Regions from separate parts of the Chryseobacterium sp. MDT2-18 genome, predicted to be linked through region 1. Evidence: riboswitches for the same ligand, from Rfam matches in the RefSeq annotation. Region 1 holds a riboswitch; the other holds the start of a gene.

Region 1 (5,348 bases):
AAATAAAAACATTGACCTCTTTGAAAATTGAAAATCCAACTCCCTTTAGAGATGGGAAATTTGGATTTTCAATTTTTTAGGATGGTATTAAACTTTGCCAAAGTTCGAAACTTTGGCAAAGTTGATTGAGGTCTTTTATCTGTTTAAAATTGATATTGAGCACCAACGGTATAATTTCTTCCCGTGGTATTAAAACCAATAACATCAACATAAGAAGTATTAAAAAGATTGCCGATATTTACAAAAGCATCAACGTTTTTAATGATATTCTGATTGATATTGAGGTTAAATAAATTGAAACTTTCTAACTCTACATTTTTGTTGGAAAAAGTAGTAGCGTCGTAATAAGCATCAGCTCTTTTCGATACAAATTGATGAGCGAAATTAATTTTTGTGGTCGAAAAAGGTGATACTTCAAGATAAGAATTTACCCTTTGTTTCGGTTGACGGAGCATGGTTTCTTCTTTTTCTTTTTCCACGAAACTGAAATTTCCGCCCAGTTTAAACATTTCGCTGAAACGATAATCTGCGGCGATTTCAAAACCTTTTACTTTATTGTCTCCTACATTTTTAAATTGCCCTGCATAGGTAACAAAATCAACTGTTTGATAAGCAAAAGCTTCTTTTTCCTGTCTTTGGAAAAGGCTTGCGGTAACATTCAGACTTCTGTCTTTTTTTCCGAAACTCAGATCGATTTCGTGTGAAGAGTTGAGTTCAGGTTTCAGGTCAGAATTCGGTAAAGTGTAAGGAAGCGAACCGTAGTTCTGGTAAAGAGTTGGGGCAATAAAAGCGGTCGCAAAGGAATATCCTACTTTGAAATAGGTGCTTTCCATTTCATGCAGATAAAACGGATTGATGTTGTACACGAAATGATTTCCAAATTTGGAATGATCGGTCATTCTGCTTCCAAGATCAAGATTTAAACCTTCATAATTGATGTTTGCCGTTGCGAAAACATCAAAATTATTGAGTTTGGTATCGTTCATAATCAAATCATCCTGCATCGAATTTCCACCCCATGGAAGAGATTTTGCGCCCAATTTTTGTGTCTCATATTGTAGTCCTACAATAAAACTGAAGTGATCAGAAAAGGTATAATGATTAAAAAGTTCTGAGAAAAAAGTTCTTCCAGAATAACTGAATTGGTCCTGGTAACCGTTTGAAACAAAGTTCTGTCCTAATCTTTCATTTCCGGAAAACCTTGTATTGAAGGTGATTTCACCTTTGTTGTATTTAAAGTTTGCATTTGCTCCGGCATAACTCTGCTCATCATTTCCCCGGTATTTTCCATCGGTGAAAGCGCCTTCATCATAATCGAACAAATGATGATTCCATCCTCCATTCAAATTAATCGTGAAATTATCAGTTTTAAAGCCAAAATTGGCATTAATATTTTGTTTTTCGAAACCGTCTTTATCGAAATTTTCGCCGGTAGCAGAAGAAAAACCTTCGGATTTTTCATTGAATCCGGAAATCTGATAATTGAACTGACTGAGTTTTCCGCGCAGTCCCAAGTTTTGCGCAAACGTATCATAAGAACCGGCTCTTGCGCCTAAAGTTCCCTGAATTTTGTCCACCGAAGAAAATTTAGTTTTAATATTGATGACCGAAACCGTAGCATTTGAACCGTACAACACAGAAGATGCTCCATTTAAAACCTCGATGCTTTCTACATTTTCTAAAGACAAAAGCCGAAGGTCAGCCGCGTTGTAATCATTTCCTGTAACGTCTTTCAAAGGGATTCCATCAATTAAAATTAAAACATTGGCGCTTTTCCCACCGCGGATTTTCATTGATTTTGGCTCCTGAGCGTTGTTGAAATTTCCTGTAATTTGAATTCCGGCTACTTGGTCGAGGACATCGTTTACATTTTGACCTTTGTATTTCTGAAGATCCTCCTGGGAAATCAGTTTTACATTTTTTCCGGTTTTGTAAAGTTGTTGTGGTGTTTTTGAAGCGATTGTTACTTCATCGATCGTGGTTTCCTGTTGGGCAATAATGTTTGAACTTACGACAAGCATTGCTCCAACCAGGATTAATTTTTTGTTCATAAAAAATAATTAGGTTAAAGATGACTTATCGGAAAAAATGCAGGTAAAAAAACAGAACTGAAAGTTCAGTAATTCACGACTCTTCCTCCGAAAGCGTTTAATAATAATACTTTCAGTAAGGTCTCCTGACTTTCACAAAACTGCACCTTCCCGATTGCTCAGTGGTTGTATCGCAGTTTCACTAATGGTGATTTACAGTTGCGGGGACAGTTTGTGATTCGCACACAATTCCCTTTTCTAAAAGCAGGGCAAAGGTATTGTTTATTTTTTATACCACGAAAACTTCTGAACATTCAGATTCTTATCCTTACTTTTCCTGCGATGTTTTATCTCTCAGATAATGGTAAGTTTCAATCTGCGACCGTATTTCTTTAGTGTCGGCTTTTACATATTCGTTCGCCATTTTCTTGTCGAGGATTCTGGCTTTTACATTGTCGCTCAGCTGAATTTCCAGTTGGTCTTTGATTTCTTTTTTTAGGTTTTTTTGAGTGATTTTTGCGGCGGCTTCAATCCGGTAATCCAGATTACGGGTCATCCAGTCGGCAGAGGAAATATAGACATCTTCATGACCTTTATTGTAAAAATACATGATGCGGGAATGTTCCAGATATTCATCAACGATGCTGATGGCCTGGATTTTCTGTTTGAAATCCTTCTGATTAATCGCGCAGTAAATCCCACGTACAATCATTTTGATCACGACTCCTACTTTTGCAGCCTCATAAAGTTTGGTAATTAAATCCCGGTCGCTCAGGGAATTGACTTTAATGATAATTAAAGTTTTTCTGCCGGATTTGGCTTCTTCAATTTCTTTCTCAATATGGTCAATGATTTTCTCGCGCATGAATTCCGGACAAACCACCAGATTTTTGCAGGATTTCAAAGCGGGAATCACGTCCTGTTTTGGTTTTTTCAGAACGGTAAATATTTTGTTGATGTCGGCCATAATTCCCCGGTCAGAAGTCATTATCAAATGGTCACCATAAATTTTTGCCGTTTTTTCATTGAAGTTTCCAGTACTTACAAAACCATACTGAAGGGTTTTATTGTTGGCTCTTTTTTTAATGACGCAAAGTTTCGCATGAACCTTTTTATTCGGAATCCCCGTTAAAACCTTCACGCCTTCCTGCTCCAGAATCTCTTTCCATTTCAGATTGTTTTCTTCATCGAATCTTGCGCGAAGTTCCAGCATCACCGTCACTTCCTTACCGTTTCTCACCGCATTAATTAAGGCATTGATGATTTTGGAATTGCTCGCTAACCGGTACGCCGTAATCTGAATTGACTTCACGTCGGGATCCATCGCAGATTCCCGCAACAGATCGATGACTGGAGTGTATTTGTGGTAGGGAAAAGTGAGCAGAATATCGGTTTTCTGAATCACATCGGTAATTCTTTTTCCTACCAGTTCAGGATGGTCAAAAGAGGTTCTTTCGACCGGTTTTTTATAGGTTTCAAAAACATCGGGGAACTCCATGAAATGCCGGAAATTATGAATTTTCCCGCCCGGAATAATGCTGTCTTTTTTTGTTAAATGAAGTTTTCTGATCAGGAATTCCAGCAGCGCTTTGTCCATTAATTTATCAAAAGTGAAACGCGTTGGTTTTCCTTTGCGCCGGGATTTTATTCCTTTTTCTATTTTCTCGGCGAGCGTGGTTTTGATGTCATTATCCAAATCGAATTCGGCATCTTTCGTTACTTTAAAACAGTGCGCTTCAAACTCTTCATAGCCGAAGTAAGAGAAAATGTGCGGCAGATTGTAAATGATAACGTCTTCTAACAACATGACATTTTTTTCGTTGGGGACGGCCGAAGGCAGTAAAACAAACCGTCCGACGATTCGCGACGGAATTTCGATAATCGCAAATTTGCTTTCGTACTGAAATTCTTTTTTCCGCATCGCCACTCCTAAGTAAAGAGATTTGTCCCTTAAATAGGGCATGGGTGAATTGTCATGCAATAAAATCGGGATGACATTGCTTTCTACCACTTCATCAAAATAGGAAGTGACAAACTGTTTCTGAGCGGAGGTTAAATTCCTGGCGGTTTTAATGAAGACTTTCTGGTCGGCCATTTCAACCTGAATTTTCTTCCAGGTTTTCGCGAAATTCTGCTGTTGCCGGATTACAATTTCATTTATTTTCTGCAGAATCTTGGTCGGCGGCTGATAAAAGGATTCCGTGATGAATTTATCTTTGAAATCCATCGCCCGTTTTAAACCGGCCACGCGAACCCGGAAAAACTCATCCAGATTATTGGAAAAAATTCCCAAAAAACGAATCCGCAAATGCAACGGAACATACTCATCCATAGCTTCTTGTAAAACTCTCTCGTTAAAAGAAAGCCAGGTAATATCTCTTGGATTGAACTGATTCGACATTTTTTTAATTATGAATTCAAAAATAGAGATTCCTAATGGGTTTTCAGCGGTTTTTTGATTAAATTGTAGTAATATTATCCTAAAAGTTTGTTAAAACTTTGGTATATTTGAAGGAATTACAAAGATATAACATGAAGTTTTTATTGGACGATGATTTAATAAGCACCACAAAAGCAGAATCTAAAAGATATTACAAAGGGGATATTATTTTACACGAGGGCGACCGTTCCCAATGCTTTTTTTATTTAAAACATGGCGAACTTTCTGTTTTTAATTTAACGGAAAAAGGAAAAGAACTTTTGCAGCACAAAGTGAAAGAAGGTCATTTTTTTGCAGAACCTGCCATTTTGTTAAATGAGCCTGTGCCGGGAAACATAGAAGTGTGTTCTGATAAAGTGGAAATCATCAAAATTGAACGCGAGCGCCTGATTGCTTATTTAAAAGAACACCCGGAAAAACTCTTTGAATTTACGGTTTCTATCGCTAAAAAATCCATTAAAAAAAGTCACTTACTCAAGCAGATTGTTTTGTTTAATCCGGAAGACCGCATTCTGCTGCAGCTGCGTGATTTTAAAAGTGAGAATGGCTGCGACGGCGAAAAAATAATGATTAATTACACCAGGAAAGAACTTTCCCACATGACCGGCTTGAGAATTGAAACTGTTATCCGGACCATTAAAAAGATGGAAAAAGAGGGAAAACTTGAGATTGTTAACGGTAAAATTTTCATTTAAATCATGACGGGAGTCATATCCGTAATCTGTTTTTTCAGCATAATTTTGTAGGATGAAGAATATTATTTTTTGGCTTCGGTTTTCAGTTCTTAACTTTTTAATCGTTGCGGTACTGGGTGTTTTGATGAGATATAAAATCGCCTATTCACTGCCGATAGTTGATCAGAAACATGTGCAGGAAGC
Region 2 (5,348 bases), on a different contig from region 1:
CTACTTTATGAATAACACCGTTGGAAGCCATGATATCCGCTTTCGTGACATTAGAGATTCCATTGATTTTTACTCCTGAAGCATTATTAATAAACATACTGATATTTCTCGCAGAAGAAGCTCCGCCTTTTGCTAAAGTAGAAACATAACCGGTCGTAATCGCGCCAGATGGTACTTTGGCAGCAAGAACGTGGTTCAATAAAATTTCTTTTAAAGCCGCCACCGGCACATCATTTAAACTTGCAAAACCGTTGGCTGACAGAAAGGTAGAAAACGCTGCGTTGGAAGGCGCAAAAACCGTGAACGTTCCTGTCCCATCCAGCGTGGTAGCCAGACCTGCTTTGTCAATGGCAGCCTTCAATGATGATAAATCAGAATCGCGTGATGCGATGGCGTAAACTGTTTGACTCATTACCGGTTCATCCTCGTTTTCCTTACAGGCGATCGACGTTATTCCAATAAGGAAAAGTGCCGAAAGGATTTTAAATATATTTTTCATAATTGTAAATTTTTATTATTCAAATCTAGGAAAATATTTTACTATTAAATTAAAAATAGCAAGATATAATACTAATTGGTTTTATTTACAAAATCTATCGAATACAACCGATCTAAAAATAAACCCCGCAAATGTTGCAGGGTTCATCGTATGGAAATTTTTTGTATTAAAAATGTATGATCTTTTTAAAACACTTTATCTTCAATGATTTCATTAAAAAAAAGAAACGTTCCTTTGAAAATAATCGCTTTTTTTTAATTCATGCGAAACTGATTTTAATTTTAAAGTAGATTCTCATCAACTTGATTTGGCAATGTTACTTTCAGGTTGGGTTCAATTTCCATCGCTCTTTTAATGGCGAAAATGGCACCTTCATTTCTTGCCCAGCTTCTTCGGGAAATTCCGTTGTTCACGTCCCAGAAAAGCATTGATTTTAATCTGCGGTCTGCATCTTCGCTTCCGTCAAGCAACATCCCGAAACCACCGTTGATCACTTCACCCCAACCAACGCCGCCGCCATTGTGAATACTCACCCAAGTTGCACCGCGGAAACTGTCGCCAATCACATTCTGAATCGCCATATCTGCCGTGAATCGGGACCCATCATAGATATTGGAAGTTTCACGGTATGGAGAATCCGTTCCTGAAACATCATGATGATCCCTGCCTAAAACGACCGGTCCAATTTCATTATTTCTAATGGCTTTATTAAAGGCTTCGGCAATTTTCATCCGACCTTCAGCATCGGCATAAAGAATTCTTGCCTGCGATCCAACGACGAGTTTATTTTCCTGAGCTCCCTTGATCCACTTTATATTATCCTGCATCTGCTGTTGAATTTCTGCTGGGGAATTTTTCATGATTTCTTCTAAAACTGTGCAGGCAATTTCATCGGTCTTTTGCAGATCTTCCGGTTTACCACTTGCGCAAACCCAGCGGAACGGGCCAAAACCGTAATCGAAACACATCGGTCCCATAATATCCTGAACATAACTTGGATATTTAAACTCTCTTCCCAAAGTTGGATGATCAGACATTACATCAGCACCCGCTCTGCTTGCTTCCAGTAAAAAAGCATTTCCATAATCGAAGAAATAGGTCCCTTTTTCTGTATGTTTATTGATTGCAGCAGCATGTCTCCGTAAACTTTCCTGCACTTTTTCTTTGAATAAACCAGGATTTTCCGCCATCATTTTATTGGATTCTTCAAAGGAAATTCCGACCGGATAATATCCTCCAGCCCAGGGATTATGCAGAGAAGTCTGGTCAGAGCCGATATCTATTTTTAAATTTTCACGGTCAAATTTCTCCCATACTTCAACGACATTTCCAAGATAGGCCAGAGAAACGGTCTCTTTGTTTTCTTGTGCTTTTTTTACTCTTTCCACCAATTCATTCAGGTTTTCATGAATTTCATCAATCCACTTTTGCTCATGACGGATCTTGGTGATTTTCGGATTGACTTCTGCGCACACCGTAATACAGCCGGCAATATTTCCCGCTTTCGGTTGTGCACCGCTCATTCCGCCCAAACCTGACGTAATAAACAATCCGCCTTTCGGTTCTTTTTTAATTTTTCTAAAAGCATTCAAAACCGTAATTGTCGTTCCGTGCACAATTCCCTGTGGACCGATATACATATAACTTCCGGCGGTCATTTGTCCATATTGCGAAACGCCTAAGGCATTCATTTTCTCCCAATCATCCGGTTTTGAATAATTCGGAATCACCATTCCATTGGTTACGACCACTCTCGGAGCATCTTTGTGTGAAGGAAACAGTCCCATCGGATGACCGGAATACATCGTTAAAGTCTGTTCATCGGTCATTTCTGACAGATATTTCATTGTCAAAAGATATTGCGCCCAGTTTTGGAAAACCGCTCCATTTCCACCATAAGTAATAAGTTCGTGAGGATGTTGGGCAACTGCGTAATCCAAATTGTTCTGAATCATTAACATAATCGATTTTGCCTGCTCCGATTTTCCCGGATATTCTGCAATATTTCTCGCTTTCATTTCATAATCCGGACGGAAACGATACATATAAATCCTGCCGTATTTTTCTAATTCCTCTTTAAATTCGGGCAACAATTCTGCATGAAATTTGGGTTCGAAATAACGCAAAGCGTTTTTCAGAGCGAGTTTTTTTTCTTCGTCAGAAAGAATTTCTTTCCGTTTTGGCGCGTGGTTGATTTCGGTTTCGTAGGGTTTTGGTTGTGGAAGTTCGCTGGGAATCCCCTGTTGAATCTGTTCTTTAAAAGTCATTTTAATATTCAAAGTTGTAAGTTGATTATTCGAAGTTTTAAAGATATTCAAATTAGAAAATACAAAGCAAAGAAATATGAAAAAAGTTCCGGTCTGTAAAAAGAGGAACTTTTATTTCAATTTAAAAATTAAAAAAACCTTACTTTTTGTAGTAAGGCTGTATTAATTACGACAAAAGATCTTCATTTTCTTCTTCGTGATCATCTTCATTATCGCTTCGACTGTAATAATTATTTTCTTCATCTTCAGAGCCAATTTCTTCCATCTCATCATCGGCGCTTGCACCGGGGACATCCAAATTTTCGTCTAAATCACTTTCTTCGGTTGATTCGGCGCTAATTGGATTTCCGTTTCCGTCCAGCGAAATATGTTCTTCCTGATTGAAAATATCATTTTCAGGATCGTAGTTCATCTGCTCCAGCTTTTCTTTTTGTTCATGCGTGTTATTCTGCGGTTTCATAATATAAGATTTGGTGTAATTATACTGCGACAAAAATGATTCCAATTTCTTTGAAAAAAGACAGCTTCAAAAAAACGTAATCCTTTTAATAATTGAAAAAAATCTATATTTGCGCTTGATATTTCAATGAAACAGGTGAATCGTGTGCAAATCACGAACTGTCGCGCAACTGTAATCCGCTGTCGGAAAGTCAGATCCCTACTTTGAAATTACAAATGCTTTCGCGATTTGAAGCAGAAAATTCAACGGACCATTCGTTCAGCTTTTTCTGTTCATTTCAATTATTAATGTTTTAATTCAATAACAATGAACTACGAAGAAAAAATCCAAAATTCCGAAACAAAAGTTTTCAAAGTCGTTTTTCCCAATATTACGAATCATCATAATACCATGTTTGGCGGAACGGTGATGGAAATGATGGATGAAGTCGCTTTTATGACCGCTACCCGATTTGCCAGAAAATCTTTTGTAACGGTAAGTTGCGACCGAATCGATTTCAAAAAACCTATTCCCGCAGATACTTTGGTAGAACTTATCGGCCGGGTAAAATATGTGGGAAACTCCAGTTTAAAAGTGAATATCGAGGTTTATGTGGAACAGATGTACGATGAAATAAGGGAAAAAGCGGTTTCCGGCGATTTTACTTTGGTCGCTATCGGTCCTGACAAAAAACCTGTGAAAATCTTTGAAAGAGAAGAAACGACGAACCAATTATAAATAAAAAATCCACGATGAAGTGGATTTTTTGATGTTATAAATCGTCATCAAGCATTTGATTTTTATTTTTTTCCCAAGCATCACCGTATGCTTTTTCCTGATTTTTCCAGGCTTTGGGAGGAACTGCGTTTTCCGCTTGCAGAGGACGGTCATTGATAATTATTTCGTCTTTTTTGTCGCTTTCGTTTCGAATCACCCGATCGTCAATACCAGGAATTTTGATGATTCTGCTGTCTTTTTTGTCGGTATCTTTATCTTTGTTTTTCATGATAGAAGGTTTATAATGGGATTGGACATTCTTAAACAAATAGTATTCCGAAATGAAACTGTATCTTCTGCAATAAAATGTAAGGAATGAAGAATATCAGTACCGAGTTTTAAAGTGAAACATCTTTTTTATTAAATGGAATTTTTTCTTCCGCATCATTAGAAAACGGTAAAAAAAATCTTTATCATTCCCAAATAATTCTTAATTTTTATTATTAAATTTGCCCTGATTGATATTATGGAAAAAGACAAAAAAAAAACCACCCCAAAACTGGCAGACCAAAACAAAACCCTTTCTAAACCGCGCATATTTTTCGGTATTTTATTTCTCGTGTTTTCGGTAGTCGCTGCCCTGTCGTTCATTTCTTATTTAATGAACTGGAAAGCGGATCAAAGCCAAGCTGGAACCATGTTGGATAAAACCATCAAATCGTCGAACATCTTTGGAAAAATCGGTGATTGGCTCGGCAATATTTTTATTTTTGAAAGCATCGGTATTGCAGCATTTCTGGTTGCTTTTCTCTTTTTCGTTTTTGGAATGATGATTCTGAAAAAAAATTATTTCAAACCGTGGAAAACCATTGGTCATTCCTTGTTTTTCATCTGTTGGCTTCCTATTTTTATGGGCGCACTCACCAAAGGCGACGGCGTTTTGAGCGGCGTTTACGGATTCCAAATCATGGATTTTTTAAATGCTGTTATCGGATCTGCAGGATTATGGATGGTGATTTTAGTAAGTATGGGTTTGTATTTTATTCTGGAATTTAATCTTCGTCCGAGCAGTATTAAAGCAAAACTGAGCAATTTAAATGACAGCACCATCGGTCGTGTCAAAGGAATGATGCCGCGTTCAGAAGAAAATTTTGAAGCTGATGAAGAATTGGAAGAACAGGCTCAGCAGGATGCGCCGAATGTTACGGTGACCGAAGTGAATCCGCAGCAGGAAGTTCTTCATAAAGAAATTGAAACCATTAAAACTCCCAATCAAACCTCGTTTGAAGAGGTTGAAGAAAAAACAACGGTTACTTTAAGTCCAGCTGCTTCTACAGCGGAAAAACCGAATGTTCCTAAAAATGATGATATTGATTTTAAAGTTGAAGTGGCAAAAACTATTGACATCATTGATGAAAGTGACCGC

Evidence for each region. Region 1 has a riboswitch for cobalamin ahead of QF004_RS11840 (TonB-dependent siderophore receptor). Riboswitches for the same ligand answer to the same signal wherever they lie in the genome.
Region 2: another riboswitch for cobalamin. It lies ahead of QF004_RS01825 (acyl-CoA thioesterase); the one in region 1 lies ahead of QF004_RS11840 (TonB-dependent siderophore receptor).

Annotation. Positions count from the first base shown of each region.
Region 1 is NZ_JAUSWQ010000012.1:15,266-20,613, reverse strand. It holds gene QF004_RS11840 (TonB-dependent siderophore receptor) at 144-2,051, opposite strand; cobalamin riboswitch at 2,149-2,343, opposite strand; gene ppk1 (polyphosphate kinase 1) at 2,359-4,431, opposite strand; gene QF004_RS11830 (Crp/Fnr family transcriptional regulator) at 4,563-5,165, shown strand; gene QF004_RS11825 (hypothetical protein) at 5,218-5,348, shown strand, end outside.
Region 2 is NZ_JAUSWQ010000001.1:406,570-411,917, forward strand. It holds gene QF004_RS01810 (fasciclin domain-containing protein) at 1-499, opposite strand, end outside; gene QF004_RS01815 (urocanate hydratase) at 781-2,766, opposite strand; gene QF004_RS01820 (hypothetical protein) at 2,933-3,226, opposite strand; cobalamin riboswitch at 3,315-3,447, shown strand; gene QF004_RS01825 (acyl-CoA thioesterase) at 3,533-3,943, shown strand; gene QF004_RS01830 (hypothetical protein) at 3,978-4,211, opposite strand; gene QF004_RS01835 (DNA translocase FtsK) at 4,449-5,348, shown strand, end outside.